One region of the Pantoea sp. GABEPS69 genome, then DNA from elsewhere that is predicted to be linked to it. Evidence: predicted binding sites of a transcription regulator. Region 1 holds the regulator's gene; each other region holds the start of a gene.
What was found. The regulator Fur, encoded in region 1, represses iron uptake genes when iron is present. The targets are predictions, from matches to a motif close to ATAATAATGAGAACNACTATCAA.
Positions count from the first base shown of each region.

Region 2: a site for Fur is predicted at 1,298-1,320, ahead of fepD (Fe(3+)-siderophore ABC transporter permease). Genes of this name have one in related genera too.
Region 3: a site for Fur is predicted at 2,051-2,073, ahead of exbB (tol-pal system-associated acyl-CoA thioesterase). Genes of this name have one in related genera too.
Region 4: a site for Fur is predicted at 778-800, ahead of PVE98_RS17530 (isochorismate synthase). Genes of this name have one in related genera too.

Region 1 covers NZ_CP118618.1:2,861,604-2,865,328, reverse strand. The annotation lists gene glnS (glutamine--tRNA ligase) at 1-291, shown strand, start outside; gene PVE98_RS14020 (hypothetical protein) at 528-923, shown strand; gene fur (ferric iron uptake transcriptional regulator) at 983-1,426, opposite strand; gene fldA (flavodoxin FldA) at 1,781-2,311, opposite strand; gene ybfE (LexA regulated protein) at 2,446-2,721, opposite strand; gene ybfF (esterase) at 2,877-3,641, opposite strand.
Region 2 covers NZ_CP118618.1:3,589,871-3,593,595, reverse strand. The annotation lists gene entS (enterobactin transporter EntS) at 1-1,228, opposite strand, end outside; gene fepD (Fe(3+)-siderophore ABC transporter permease) at 1,373-2,362, shown strand; gene fepG (iron-enterobactin ABC transporter permease) at 2,359-3,339, shown strand; gene PVE98_RS17505 (ATP-binding cassette domain-containing protein) at 3,336-3,725, shown strand, end outside.
Region 3 covers NZ_CP118618.1:594,720-598,444, reverse strand. The annotation lists gene PVE98_RS02955 (sugar efflux transporter) at 1-550, shown strand, start outside; gene exbD (TonB system transport protein ExbD) at 814-1,236, opposite strand; gene exbB (tol-pal system-associated acyl-CoA thioesterase) at 1,241-1,966, opposite strand; gene PVE98_RS02940 (TRAP transporter substrate-binding protein) at 2,319-3,296, shown strand; gene PVE98_RS02935 (TRAP transporter small permease) at 3,343-3,725, shown strand, end outside.
Region 4 covers NZ_CP118618.1:3,593,929-3,597,653, forward strand. The annotation lists gene fepB (Fe2+-enterobactin ABC transporter substrate-binding protein) at 1-650, opposite strand, end outside; gene PVE98_RS17530 (isochorismate synthase) at 828-2,006, shown strand; gene PVE98_RS17535 ((2,3-dihydroxybenzoyl)adenylate synthase) at 2,017-3,633, shown strand; gene PVE98_RS17540 (isochorismatase) at 3,651-3,725, shown strand, end outside.

The DNA.
Region 1 (3,725 bases):
TGGGTCTCCGCCGACCATGCGCTGCCGGCGGAATTCCGCCTTTACGATCGCCTGTTCAGCGTGCCGAATCCAGGCGCGGAAGAGGATTTCCTGACCACCATCAACCCGAATTCGCTGGAAATTCGTCAGGGATTCGTCGAGCCAGGTTTGCAGAACGCCAGCCCGGAAGCGCCTTACCAGTTTGAGCGTGAAGGCTACTTCTGTGCCGACAGCCACTATTCGCGTCCGAACCAGCTGGTGTTTAACCGCACCGTGGGTCTGCGCGATACCTGGGCGAAAATCGGCGATTAAATTTTTGCATTAACGGCATGATAAAATTACTACAGGGCGAGCAATCGCCCTTTTTTATATCTGCAATTAGCTGCAAGGCAATTTTTTGTTCTGTAACAAATGATTACCGCTTGTCTGACCAGTCTGGGAGTTGTCTGAGTTAACGAAAATTAATCAATTTCCAGATGTGAATTTCGTTTTTTCAGGTAGGCTATTCGCTCTTTGAAGAGGCTATGCGGGCATAAAAAGGAAAAATGATGACGGCTCTTGGTCAGGAAGCAAAACACAGCGTGGTAGTTTTACATCAGTTAATCGAACGTATATTCAATCAGCCTTCAGGCGAAGACGATACCTTCGAACTGCTGCTTTCGCACTTCCATCCCGATTTCCGCATGGTCACGCCGCAGGGTCGGCTGCTCGATTTGAATCAAACGGAAGAGTTGTTTCGTCAGCTACAGGGGCGTCGCGAAGGCATGCGCATCGCCACCAGCGAACACGCGGTAATCTCTCAGGGCAAAGATGAGGTCACTATTCAGTATCGCGAGCTGCAGATGATTAACGGCAGCGATCAGGCGCGCATCTCGCTGGCGATCCTCGACTGCACCACGTCGATTCCCCGCTGGCGCTATCTGCACGAAACGCTGGTCGGCTGACGGCATAAAAAAAGCCGGTACACAGACCGGCTTATAGAATTACTGCATAGCACACATCTTTACTGATCGTGGAGCGTTTCGTCTTCGCGGCAATCGCCCAGCGAGCAGTGTCCATAGAGATAGAGGCTGTGGTTCGTCAGCTTGATGCCGTGGCGGGTAGCAATATCTCGCTGGCGCGATTCGATTGATTCGTCGCTAAATTCGATAACTTTACCGCAGTCGAGGCAGATCAGGTGATCGTGATGATGCTGCTGGGTCAGTTCGAAAACCGATTTTCCGCCTTCGAAGTTATGACGCGTCACGATGCCCGCATCGTCAAACTGGTTCAGTACGCGATAAACGGTAGCCAGACCAATCTCTTCGCCCATATCAATCAGGCGTTTATACAGATCTTCCGCGCTGACGTGATGGCACTGAGGTTCCTGAAGCACTTCCAGAATTTTAAGTCTGGGCAGCGTGACTTTCAGGCCAGCCTTCTTTAATGCGGTGTTGTTGTCAGTCATGCGGATATTGTCCTGTTACTTTGCTGGTTACTTGAGGCGCCTTGCCTTGAATGTCGTTCGGTGTCTATTCTCATTTGCGTCTCATTATAGAGGTGAAGTTTTGAAATGAAAACCGAGGGAAACGCCTGAAATCAACACGGGCTGTAAGAAGATGCGTAACGGCGCCGGGCGGAGAAATGCAGGAGGTTCGTTATCATCTCGCTAACTTCCTGACCTCGCGGAAGAAATAAGCAGATAACCGATGTGGGTATTGTACAGAATCAGAGATAAAAGTTAAAAATCTGTAGCTATTATTTCTATAGGAAAAACCATTAACTCAATGTGAGCCAGCGCCCACATTGAGTATGTGGGTAATCAGGCTTCGATGATCGCCTGCAGCTGCAGCTCATCGGAAATCTGCTTAACCCAGGCCTCGACGCGCTGATTGGTCAGTTCCGGCTGACGATCTTCGTCAATCGCCAGGCCGAGGAAGTGCTTGTCGTCCGCCAGACCTTTAGAGGCTTCGAAATGGTAGCCTTCGGTCGGCCAGTGGCCGACGATCACCGCGCCGTTCGGCTCGATAATGTCGCGAATGGTGCCCATCGCGTCGCAGAAATATTCCGCATAGTCTTCCTGATCGCCGCAGCCGAAAAGCGCGACCAGCTTGCCGTTGAAATCGATCTCTTCCAGCGTCGGGAAGAAGTCGTCCCAGTCGCACTGCGCTTCGCCGTAGTACCAGGTCGGAATGCCCAGCAGCAGGATATCGAACGCCTCGAGATCTTCTTTCGTGCTCTTGGCAATGTCATGCACTTCCGCAACCTCTTTGCCCAGTTGTTTCTGGATCATTTTTGCAATGTTTTCGGTGTTGCCGGTATCGCTGCCAAAGAAGATGCCTACGATTGCCATGGGGTAAATAACCTCTTAAATCCTGATAATGAGTGCATGCGCAGAGCGCACAATTAAGCGAATGATAGCAGAGCGGGCAAAAGGGCGGAACTCGAAAAGCCGCTCCATTTGCTTCTGCGTGCGCTTTGCGCTATTCAGCCCAGTTTGAGTTGCGCCAGCAGCATTTGTTCAATCAGTTCGCTGCGGCTGATATTGCGCTGCTCAGCCAGGGTGTTTAACGCATCCACGGCTTCGCTGGTCATTTTGAGTTCGACACGACGCAGCCCGCGCACTTTGTCACGTTTCAGTTGATTGCGCTTATTGATGCGCAGCTGTTCATCACGCGAGAGCGGACTGGTTTTCGGTCGACCGGGCCGACGCTCGTTTGCAAACAGATCCAGCGTAGTGCGGTCAGTGTGTTCTTTTGCCATGGGTTAGTAAAACTAGCGGCGCGAGCAGGCGCGTTTATAACGAAATGGGCCATTGCCGCGGCAAAAAAATGAGCAGCGGCAAAATTTAGCGCGCCATCATACTCCAGCCGAAGTGATGACGCCAATGCTAAACCGCGAACGGCAAGCTTTTGCTTTTAAAGCGCAAAAAAGCGGCGGACGCTGCGCAATACGGCATCAGGTTTCTCGGCGTGCACCCAGTGGCCGGCGCCGCTGATGACGTGCGCATGCGCGGCGGGAAACTGACGTAGCAGCGCGTCGCGATGCTGGTTGTCGAGATAGGGCGAGTCGCCGCCGCGTATAAAGAGCGCGGGATGCGGCCAGGGCGGCACCGCTTCCCAGCCAGATATTGTAGCGTAATTTTCCCATAGCGCCGGAACGTTGAAGCGCCACTCGCCATCCTGAAACGATTTGAGAATAAACTGGATGACGCCTTCTTCCTTTATATGAGCACGCATCACCTGCGCGGCCTCGCTGCGCTGGCGCACGCCCGCGTCGCTAACGGCACGGATGGCGGCGAAAATCTCGTCGTGGCGTCGCGTCTGATAATCTACCGGCGCGATGTCGATCATCACCAGCCTCTCCAGGCGCTGTGGCGCCAGCGCGCTCATCGCCATGGCGATTTTTCCGCCCATTGAGTGGCCGATAACGGCGACGCGATCGATCTGGTGCGCATCCAGGGTGTCGAGCATATCCTGCGCCATGGCGCGATAGCTCATCTCGTCGGCGCGCGGCGACAGGCCGTGGTTGCGCACATCTACCTGTATCAGCGGGCCCGCGTCTTTCAGGCCGCGCGCCAGCACGCCGAGGTTATCCAGACTGCCGAACAGGCCGTGAATAAACAGGATGGGCAAGGAAGCAGCGATTGATTGGTCAGTTTGCAGACGAGCATTTAAAATCATGGCAAAGTTCTTAAGATGGGGACCTTGGGTTAGGTTATCATGCTTTCACCTTTCCAGGCGCGACGACACGGCAGGCTTTAGGGC
Region 2 (3,725 bases), 730 kb from region 1:
TCGGCGCTGGCGGTTGATAGCGTCGCAGCTTCGCCATCAGCATCCACATCACTCCTCCCAGCAGCGCCGCGCCGAAACCGAACAGCGCGGCGGCCTGCTGCGGCAGCAGCCATGACCCCAGCGCGCCGATCATCGCCGCGCCGATCGCATCGCCGGTGACGTTCTGCGCCGTCCACAGGCTGTTGATGCGTCCCAGCAGCGCATCGGGCGTCAGCGACTGGATCAGCTGGTACTGCACCAGGCTGTTAACGGCGCTGCAGTAGCCGAACGCCGCCAGGCAGGCAAGGCCAAGGGCGAACTGCGGCATCAGGCTGAAGGCGCCAAGCGCGAGGAAAGCGGCGACGGCGCTGGCTAACATCACTTTGCCTGGCTGCGGCGTCTGCGCCAGCCGTCCGCTGGTCAGCGCGCCCAGCGCCGCGCCGAGCGGCACGGCGGCGTACATCAGTCCCAGCTCATCGAGGCTGACCTGCCAGTGCGGCGCCAGCGCCGGATAGAGCACGCGCACCGCGCTCGCCAGCGTGACCAGCGCGCCGATCAGCGCCGCCATGCCCACCAGCGGCGCGGCGAACAGAAATTGTACGCCGCTGGCGAGCGCTCGCAGCGGATGTTCGCGCGGCTGCGGCGGCGGCGGCATCACGGGCAGCCGCAGCAGGGTCAACACGGTGAGCAGCGTGCCGAGGGCGGCGAGGCCGTAGTTCCACGCCGCGCCGCCGTGCGCCAGCACCAGCCCGCCGACGGCGGGAGAGAGAATCGCGCCGAAGCGCACCGTGAGCATGGTAATGGCGCCCGCCTGCATCAGGTTTTCGCGTCCCACCAGCGCCGGCGTCGCCGCCAGCAGCGCCGTGACGCCGATCGCGCCGAAGAAACCATCCCACAGGCCGAGCAAAAAGACCGCGCTGACCGACGGCGTCGGCAGCGAGGCGTTAACGGCGAGCGCCACGAAGCCGAGGCCGCAGGTAGATCGCGCAATCAGGATTAGCCGTTTGCGCTCGTAGCGATCCGCCAGCACGCCGCCGGTGAGCAGTCCGACGAACATGCCCGCGCCCGCCAGGGTCACCGCCAGCCCGACCAGCGCGGGCGAGCGGGTCAGCTGCTGGATCTGTACCGGCACGGCAATCGCCAGCATGCCGAGCGCGACGATAGAGATAAAACGGGCGATAAAGACGGCGCGAAAAGCGGGATGCGTCTTCAACAGGCTGAGATCGATGAGAAGGGAGGGTTTGTTCATTGCTTCGCCTTTTGCTGCGGTTTTCCTCGCTATGGTCGAGGCGAATCATGGTAACATACAAAAATACGAGTAATAACGATAACAAGTATCATTATCAAATTGACGCGTTCGCTGCGTCAGTGAACAGTGAAGGTTCGGAACGTTATGCGCCAACTCACCGCAATAGCCGCTTCAGGGACGCTGCTGTTGCTCCTGCTCGCGCTCAGCCTAATGCTCGGCGCCAAATCGATCGCCATTCATGATGTTTACCTGGCCCTCACTACCCGCTGCGGCAGCGCCGACTGCGTTATCGTGCGCGAGGCGCGGCTGCCGCGCACCCTTGCCGGCCTGCTGGCGGGCTGCGCGCTCGGACTGGCGGGCGCGCTGATGCAGAGCCTGACGCGCAATCCGCTTGCCGATCCCGGCATTCTCGGCGTTAACGCGGGCGCAGGTTTCGCCGTGGTGCTGGGCATTGCCCTGTTCGGCGCGGATTCGCCGGCCGACTGGCTCGGCTTCGCCTTCGTCGGCGCGCTGCTGGCGTCGCTGCTGGTGGCGCTGACCGGCGCGCTCGGCGGCGGCCGCGTCAATCCGGTGCGCCTGACCCTGGCGGGCGTGGCGCTCGGCGCGGTGCTGGAAGGGCTGACTTCCGGACTCTCGCTTCTCAACCCCGATATTTACGATCATCTGCGCTTCTGGCACAGCGGCTCGCTGGATATTCGCAGCTTTGCCGTGCTGCGCGCCACCTGGCCAGCGGTAGCGGTCGGCGCGCTGATCGCGCTGCTGCTGGCGCGCGCGCTCAATACCCTGAGCATGGGCGGCGATCTGGCGACGGCGCTCGGCACGCGCGTGGCGCGTACCCAACTGCTGGGGCTGCTGGCTATCGCCCTGCTGAGCGGCGCCGCCACGGCCGCCGTCGGCCCCATCGCCTTTGTCGGGCTGATGACGCCGCATCTGGCCCGCTGGCTGTGGGGCAACGACCACCGCTGGATGCTGCCCGGCATGCTGCTGATCACCCCCTGTCTGCTGCTGGCCGCCGATATTCTGGGCCGCCTGATGGTGCCGGGCGAACTGCGCGTCTCGGTGGTCACCGCGCTGCTCGGCGCGCCGATGCTGATCGTGCTGGTGCGCCGCAAGCTGGGGAGAGGGCAGGTATGAGTCGGGCGATGATGCACGCCATCTGGCTGCTGGCGGCCTGCGCGCTGCTGGCCTTTTTCGGCGTTACGCGCGGCGCGCTGCCGGTTACGGGCGCGCAACTCTGGCAGCTGGTTACCGGCGAGGCGGCGCGCAACGTTCAGCTGATCGTGCTGGAGTGGCGGCTGCCGCGCGTGGCGATGGCGCTGCTGCTCGGCGCGGCGCTCGGGATCAGCGGCGCGATTTTTCAGTCGCTGTTGCGCAACCCGCTCGGCAGCCCCGATATTCTCGGCTTCAATACCGGCGCCTATAGCGGCGTGCTGGTGGCGCTGGTGCTGTTTCAGCAAAACAGCGAGGCGATGACGCTGGCGGCATTGCTGGGCGGCGTGTTGACCGCTGGCGTAGTTTATCTGTTCGCCTGGCGCAACGGCGTAGAGACCTTCCGGCTGATTATCGTCGGCATCAGCGTGCGCGCGCTGCTGATGGCGCTTAACGGCTGGCTGATTATCAGCGCCTCGCTGGAGGCGGCGCTCAGCGCCGGGCTGTGGAGCGCCGGATCGCTTAACGGCATCACCTGGGCGAAAACCGCGCCGGCGGTTGCCGTGCTAGCGGCGGCGCTGCTGCTGACCGCGCTGCTGGCGCGGCGTATGCGCCTGCTGGAGATGGGCGACGACACCGCCTGCGCGCTGGGCGTGCCGGTAGAGCGCAGCCGGCTGTGGCTGATGCTGCTCGGGGTGGTGCTGACCGCCGCCTCGACCGCGCTGGCCGGCCCCATTTCGTTCGTCGCTCTGCTGGCACCGCAGATCGCTCGTCGCCTGTGCGGCGGCATCAAAGGCGCGCTGCCGCTGGCGGCGCTGTGCGGCGCGCTGCTGCTGCTGGCGGCGGACTATGCTGCGCAGCATCTTTTCCTGCCGTATCAGCTGCCGGTCGGTGTGATTACCGTCAGCCTTGGCGGACTTTATTTGATTGCACTACTGGTCAGGGAGGCGCGACGCCAATGACAGAGAAGATTGCGCGCCTGCAGGGCGACGCGCTGACGCTGGGCTACGAGAAAAAAGTGGTGGCGGAGGGGCTGTCGGTGACCATTCCGGATGGCGAACTGACGGTGATCATCGGCCCCAACGCCTGCGGCAAATCGACGCTGCTGCGCGCGCTGAGCCGCCTGGCGCCGCCGCTGAAGGGGCAGGTGCTGCTCGACGGCGAGGCGATTTCGCGCCTCTCCACCAAAGAGGTGGCGCGGCGTCTCGGTCTGCTGCCGCAGAGTTCGCAGGCGCCCTCCGGCATCAGCGTCAGCGAGCTGGTGGCGCGCGGGCGCTATCCGCATCAGCCGCTGTTCGGCCGCTGGCGCGACGAGGACGAAGCGGCGGTGCAGCAGGCGATGCAGGCG
Region 3 (3,725 bases), 1.8 Mb from region 1:
GGGCGCAGTAATGATGCTGGCAAACTTATCCAATAATATGTACCTGACCATTATGCCACTGTACCTGGTACACGAGCTTAATTTACCAGCCTCGTTTCCGGGCTTCCTGCTGGGCGCAACCGCGATAATGGAAATTCCCGTTATGCTTGCCGCTGCACATCTGGCTGAGAGAACAGGTAAAGAGCCGCTGATTATGGCTGGTTTTTTGTTTGCTGCCGTCTATTACTGCCTGCTTCAAATGGCCACCAGCATGACCGAACTTATCGTGTTGCAACTTTTTAACGGATTATTCTTCGGTATTTTTGTCGGCTTGGGCATTTCTCTTATTCAGGACGCGTTGCCGGAACGTAGCGGTTTCGCATCTGCATTTCACTCCAATGCCATGCGCACAGGCATGATGGCAGGTAACGGGATTGCCGGGCTGATGGCGCAACTGGCCGGTTTTAAAATGACTTTGCTTATTCCATTGTTATCAGTCTGTTGCGCTGCTTTACTGATGTTTTGCATAAACAGAAGTCATTCTGTAAAGAAGCGTTCGGTAACGGGCTGACTACGCACATATAAATAAGGGCTGGCAGAACTGCGCTGCCCTGGATGCATTTTATGGGCCTCGCGGTCTCTCTGTAAGGATGATGAAAACGAGCTGAACGTCCGCTGCTGGCACGAAGCGGACATTCGCACTAAAACGCCGTCATCTGCGCACAGCGCCTTCTTTAGAGATAAAAGTCTGACGCCCGGAGAGCAAAGCCTCCCGCGACAGGACAAAAACAAAAAGGGCAGCCCGCAGGCTGCCCTTTTCTCACGCGCGCAAATTTACTTCGCGGCGGTTTCCATCCCCATCAGGCCGATCTTGAGATAACCCGCGCCGCGCAGCTTATCCATCGCGCTCATCAGGGTCTCGTAATCGACCGACTTATCAGCCTGGAAGAAGATAGTGGTCTCTTTGTTGCCTTCGGTCTGGCTGTTCAGCACCGCCACCAGCGTCTCCGGCGTCACCTGCTCATTGCCGATATAAAACTGCTTGTCCGCTTTAATCGACAGATAGACCGGCTTCTCCGGCCGCGGCTGCGGTGCGCTGGTCGAGGCGGGCAGATTAACGCGAACATCCACGGTCGCCAGCGGCGCGGCCACCATAAAGATGATCAGCAACACCAGCATAACGTCGATAAACGGCGTGACGTTGATTTCATGCATCTCGCCGTCGGTTTCCAGATCGTCGTTTAATCGCATCGCCATAAACTTAACCTACGCGTAATTTCTGAGCGGTCGGGCGAGCTTCAGCGCTTTTCGCGTTAAGGTTGCCCAGGTCGATATCGCGGCTCTGCAGCAGCAGAATCTGCGCGGCCACGTCGCCCAGCGACGCTTTATAGCCCACGATCATGCGCGCGAAAACGTTATAGATCACCACCGCGGGAATCGCCGCCACCAGGCCGATAGCGGTGGCCAGCAGCGCTTCGGCGATGCCGGGCGCGACAACCGCCAGATTGGTGGTCTGGGTCTGCGCGATACCGATAAAGCTATTCATAATGCCCCAGACCGTCCCGAACAGGCCGATAAACGGTGCGACGGAACCGATAGTGGCGAGGAAGCCGTTGCCGCGACCGGCGTGGCGGCTAAAGGCGGCGACGCGGCGCTCAAGGCGAAAGCTGGTGCGCTCTTTAATGCCGTCGGTATCTTCGACGCCCGCCGAAAGCGCAATCTCGTTTTGCGCATCATTCAGCAATGCCGCGCTGTGGCTGTGGCTCTTGAACTGCGCGGCGGCGCGGGCGGCGTCGCCCAGGCTGCGGGCTTCGCCCAGCGCCTGCTGCTCGCTTTTCAGTCGACGTTTCGCCGCGCTAAGCTCGGCAAACTTTCCGAAAAAAATCGCCCAGGTGACGACCGACGCCAGCAACAGGCCGATCATTACCACTTTTACCACGATATCGGCATGTTGATACATGCCCCAAACAGAGAGATCCGTTTGCATTAAGTCACTGGCTACCACGCTGCGTCTCCAACTTCATATGCAGGAATAATGGATAAGCGCGAATAATAGCAAAAAACCGGCGAATTGATAGTAGTTCTCATTACTATTTACAAACAGTACGCCGCTCTCACCGGGCTGTTGCCAACCTTTTATGACACTTTTCAGCGCTATTTCAGAAATGTGATTTCCCGTATAAATTTATTAAAACATCGTTTCAAAATGTGAGCTTGTTCATTTAATCAACATTGCCGCATTTTCAGCCAGCACGATTTGCTTATTCTGGCAGCACGCGGGCCACTTCCTCTGCCGCCTATGACCTGTGCCCTCCTCTATCTGCCTGGAGAAAAAAATAATGAGAGTGAATAAATGGATCCTTGCCGTTTCCGTCTCTGCTGCGCTTGGCCTGAGCGCGGCTCCGGCATCGGCGAAGGTATTAAAAGTGGCGGAGGTCCAGCCCGCTGGCTACCCCACCGTCGTGGCGCTGCAGCATATGGGCGACAAGCTGAAACAGGCGACTAACGGGCGGCTGGAGATGAAAGTCTACGCTGGCGGCGTGCTGGGCGATGAAGATCAGACGCTGCAGCAGGTGCAGCTCGGCGCCATCGATATGATCCGCGTCTCGCTGGCACCGGTCACCACCATCGCGCCGGAAACCAGCGTGCTGACGCTGCCCTACATCTTTCGCGACGTCGACCATATGCACAAGGTGCTGGACGGTGAGGTCGGCAAGCAAATTGTCGACAAATTCGACGCCGACGCCAACGCGCGCATGGTGTTTCTCGGCTGGACCGACGCGGGCGAACGCAACATGATCACTAAAAAGCCGCTCAGCAAGCCGGACGATCTCAAAGGAATGAAAATCCGCGTGCAGAACAGCGCCATCTCGCTGGCAACGCTGAAAGCGATGGGCGCCAACCCGGTGGCGATGGGCGTCAGCGAAGTCTTCAGTGCCATGCAGACCGGCGTGGTGGACGGCACCGAGAACAACCCGCCGACCTTCGTCGCTCACAACTATCTGCCGGTCGCGAAGTACTACACCCTGACCGGCCACTTTATCCAGCCGGAGATGATCCTCTTCTCAAAAACCTCGTGGGCGCGCCTGTCGCCGGAAGACCAGGCGCTGCTGAAAAAGCTCGGCAAAGAGGCGCAGGATGAAGAGCGCCAGCTGTGGGCGACCTACACCCAGCAGTCGATCGAGAAGATGAAAGCGGGCGGCGTGACCTTTCAGGAGACCGACAGAGACTATTTCATGAAAGCGACGCAGCCGGTGCGCGATCAGTTTGGCGGCAAATATCAGGATCTGATGACGCAAATCGCCGACGTTAAATAACCTTCCGCCGCCGCGCCTTCCGCGCGGCGTTATTCAGGTAACGCATATGAACCGATACTCTCGTCTGATGGATGGGCTCTATCTGCTGTGCATGGGCATCGCCGCCGTCGCGCTGTTGATTATGGTGACGGTGATCCCTATCGGCATTTTCGCTCGCTATGTGCTTAACGGCGCGCTGGCCTGGCCCGAGCCGGTCGCCATCGTCTGCATGATTATTTTTACCTTTATCGGCGCGCCGGTCGGTTTTCGCGCCGGCACCCATATTTGCGTCTCGATGGTGACCGATCGCCTGTCGCCTGCCGCGCAGCGGCTGATGCTGCGCCTGTGCGATCTGCTGATGGTGGTGACCTGTTTGATCATCTTTCAGGCGAGCTACAACCTGTGCGTGGCGATGTGGATCCAGCCGCTCGCCTCGCTGCCCTCGGTGAC
Region 4 (3,725 bases), 730 kb from region 1:
TTGCCCTGCGCCGATTCGCGGGTCCACAGGTTCACCGCGCGGCCGCCGCCGTTAAATACCATCGCGGAAACCGGCTGCGGCGGCAGCGTGATTTTCTGCTTCAGCGCCGCCTCTTGCGCATCGAACGCCTTCACGCGCGCCGCCGCATCCGCCTCGTGGCCAGTCGCTTCGCCGAGCAGCGTCACCAGCTGCTGCCAGCTTTTATCGTCATAGTTCACCACCAGCGTCGGCGCGATAGCCGAGAACTGATCCACCAGCTTGAGCGCGGAGTCATTGCCGGTCGCGCTGACGATAATCAGATCTGGCGCTTCGGCGGCCACCGCTTCGGCGCTCGGTTCACCAATATAGAGCCGCTTGAGATTTTTACGCTTCGCGACGTCGCTCCACTGACGGAAAAAGCCTTGCTCGTCCGCCAGTCGGCTGCCCGGCGCGGTCGCCCCGCTGGCGATGACCGGCGCGTCGATCGCCAGCAGCGAGCCGGTCAGGGTGACGCTGGTAGAGACAATGCGCTGCGGCGCTTTCTCCAGCGTGACGCTACCGCCGGCGCTTTGCAGCGTGCGCGGCCAGCCGCCTTCCGCCCGCGCGTCCGGGTGAGCCAGCACGGTCATGAAAGCCAGCGCGGCCACCGTGGTAAAAATCCGCTTAAACATAAGATTCAGTCCACCTTTTACTGTAATACAACCTTCTGTCGCCTCTACGCATCATGCTGAGATCGCGCGCTCACTGCCGCGAATTTATTGACACTCCAGCCTAATCAACGTAGGTTACAGAACCACAATACAAATGATAATCATTATTAGTTATCTTATCATTTATAGGTGAAAATTATGGTGGAAACGTTGACGTTTGGAAATCCCCTGCTTGAGGATTTCTCCGCGCTGTGCCGGGGATTTATCTTCACATCCCCGTGGCGCAGTATCGCTACGCAAGGCTGCTACACCACGATCGCCACGCCGGCGACCGATGGCGACGCGCTGAACGGCGACTTTCAACAGCAGCTGCGACGCCACTTCGCATCGGCAAAAAAACAGGGCATCGCCCATCCGATTCTGGTCGGCGCCATCCCCTTCGACGTCACGCAGCCCGCCGCGCTGTTTATTCCGGAATCGCATCAGACCTTCAACCGCGCCGATCTTCAGGCTGCGCTGCCCGCCGTTCAGGCGCCGCTGCCGCAGGTGCGCCGCCGTGCCGCCATGCCGGAGCACGATGTATTTACCGCCATGGTGGCAGAGGCCGTGGCTGCAACGCAGCGCGGCGAACTGGATAAAGTCGTGCTGTCGCGCCTGATGGATATCGTGACGGAGCAGCCGGTGGATATCGCCGCGCTGATGCAGCGCATCGTGGCGCAAAACCCGAACAGCTATCACTTTCACCTGCCGCTGCCGCAGGGCGGCTCGCTGGTGGGCGCCAGCCCGGAGCTGATGCTGCGTAAAGCGGGGCGTGATTTCAGCTCCTGCCCGCTGGCCGGCTCCGCGCGACGCGACGCCGACGCGCAGCGCGACAGGGCCGCAGGCGACGCCCTGATGCAGTCGACGAAAGATCGCCACGAGCACAAGCTGGTGACCGACGCGATGCGCGAGGTGCTGCAGCCGCGCAGCCGCCTGCTCTCGGTGCCCGCCACCCCTTCTCTGCTCACCACCGCCACGCTGTGGCATCTGGCGACGCAGATTGACGGCGAAGCGCTCGACGAGCAGGAGAACGCGCTGTCGCTCGCCTGCCTGCTGCATCCGACGCCGGCGCTGAGCGGCTTCCCGCACAGGCGCGCGCAGCAGCTGATCCAGACGCTGGAGCCGTTTGACCGCCGCCTGTTCGGCGGCATCGTCGGCTGGTGCGACGAGCAGGGCAACGGCGAATGGGTCGTGACTATCCGCTGCGGCACCGTGCACGGCGCGCGGGTGCGCCTGTTTGCCGGCGCGGGCATCGTGGCCGATTCGCAACCGGAATCAGAATGGCGCGAGACAGGTGTCAAACTCGACACCATGCTGCGTGCTTTTGGACTGCAATAAAGGAAATACCATGTCGATCCCTTACCATCGCTGGCCAGACGATCTGGCGGCACGCTACCGCGAGAAAGGCTACTGGCTGGATGTGCCGATGACCGATATCCTGGCGCGTCATGAAAATAGCGACGCCATCGCCGTTATCGAAGGCGATCTGCGGCTGAGCTACCGTCAGCTGGCGCAGCGCAGCGACAACCTCGCCGCCGCGCTACAGCGCCGCGGATTGAAAAACGGCGACACCGCGCTGGTGCAGCTTGGCAACGTCGCCGACTTCTACGTTACCGTTTTCGCCCTGTTCAAGCTGGGCGTCGCCTCGGTCTATGCGCTGTTCAGCCACCAGCGCACCGAGCTGCAGGCCTACGCCGCGCAGATCGAACCCGCGCTGCTGATCGCCGATCGCCGCCATGCGTTGTTCGCCGACGACAGTTTTATCGACGCGCTGTGCGCCGCGCAGCCGTCGCTGCGGCAGGTGATCCTGCGCAATGACAACCAGCCGGAAAACACGCTGGAAGCGCTCATGGCCGAAGCGGCGGGCGATTTTCAGCCGACGCCGACCGCCGCTGACGAAGTCGCCTTTTTCCAGCTCTCTGGCGGCAGCACCGGCACGCCGAAGCTGATCCCGCGCACCCACAACGACTACTACTACAGCATCCGCGCCAGCGACGAGATCTGCGCGGTCACCGCCGACACGCGTTATCTGATCGCCCTGCCCGCGCCGCATAACTTTGCGATGAGCTCGCCCGGCGCGCTCGGCGTCTTCTACGCGGGCGGCCAGGTGATTCTGGCCGAGGATCCCAGCGCGACGAACTGCTTCCCGCTGATTGAAAAGCACCAGGTCACCGATACCGGCCTGGTGCCGCCCGCCGTCAGCCTGTGGCTGCAGGCGATCCAGGAGTGGGGCAGCAACCAGGCGCTGGCGTCGCTGCAGCGGATGCAGGTCGGCGGCGCCAAACTGGGCGAAACGCTGGCGGCGCGCATTCAGAGCGAGATCGGCTGCCGGCTGCAGCAGGTGTTCGGCATGGCCGAAGGGCTGGTGAACTACACCCGGTTCGACGACGACGAGCGCACCATTCTCACGACTCAGGGCCGTCCGATTTCGCCGGACGATGAGGTCTGGGTAGCCGACGAGAACGGCGATCCGCTGCCGACCGGCGCCATTGGCCGCCTGATGACGCGCGGCCCCTATACCTTCCGCGGCTACTATAAAAGCCCGGAGCACAACGCCGCCAGCTTCGACGCCGACGGTTTTTACTGCTCGGGCGATCTGATCGAGATTAACCCGCAGGGCTATATCACCGTGCAGGGGCGTGAGAAAGATCAGATCAACCGCGGCGGCGAAAAGATTGCTGCCGAGGAGATCGAAAACCTGCTGCAGCGCCATACGGACGTGATCCATGCGGCGCTGGTGTCGATGCATGACGAGCTGATGGGTGAAAAAAGCTGCGCCTTTATCGTCGCGCGTCAGCCGCTCAAGCCGGTGGCGCTGCGCCGCCATCTGCGCGAGCTGGGCGTCGCCGAATATAAACTGCCCGATCGTATTACCTGCGTGGATGCGCTGCCGCTGACGCCCGTCGGCAAAGTAGACAAGAAACGCCTGCGCCAACAGCTTGCCGATCAACAAGCGCAAGCCTGACCTGTTCCGGAGATTTTATGGCTATTCCAAAACTGACCTCATATTCGCTGCCTGCCGCCGCCGAGCTGCCCGCCAACAAGGTGAAATGGACG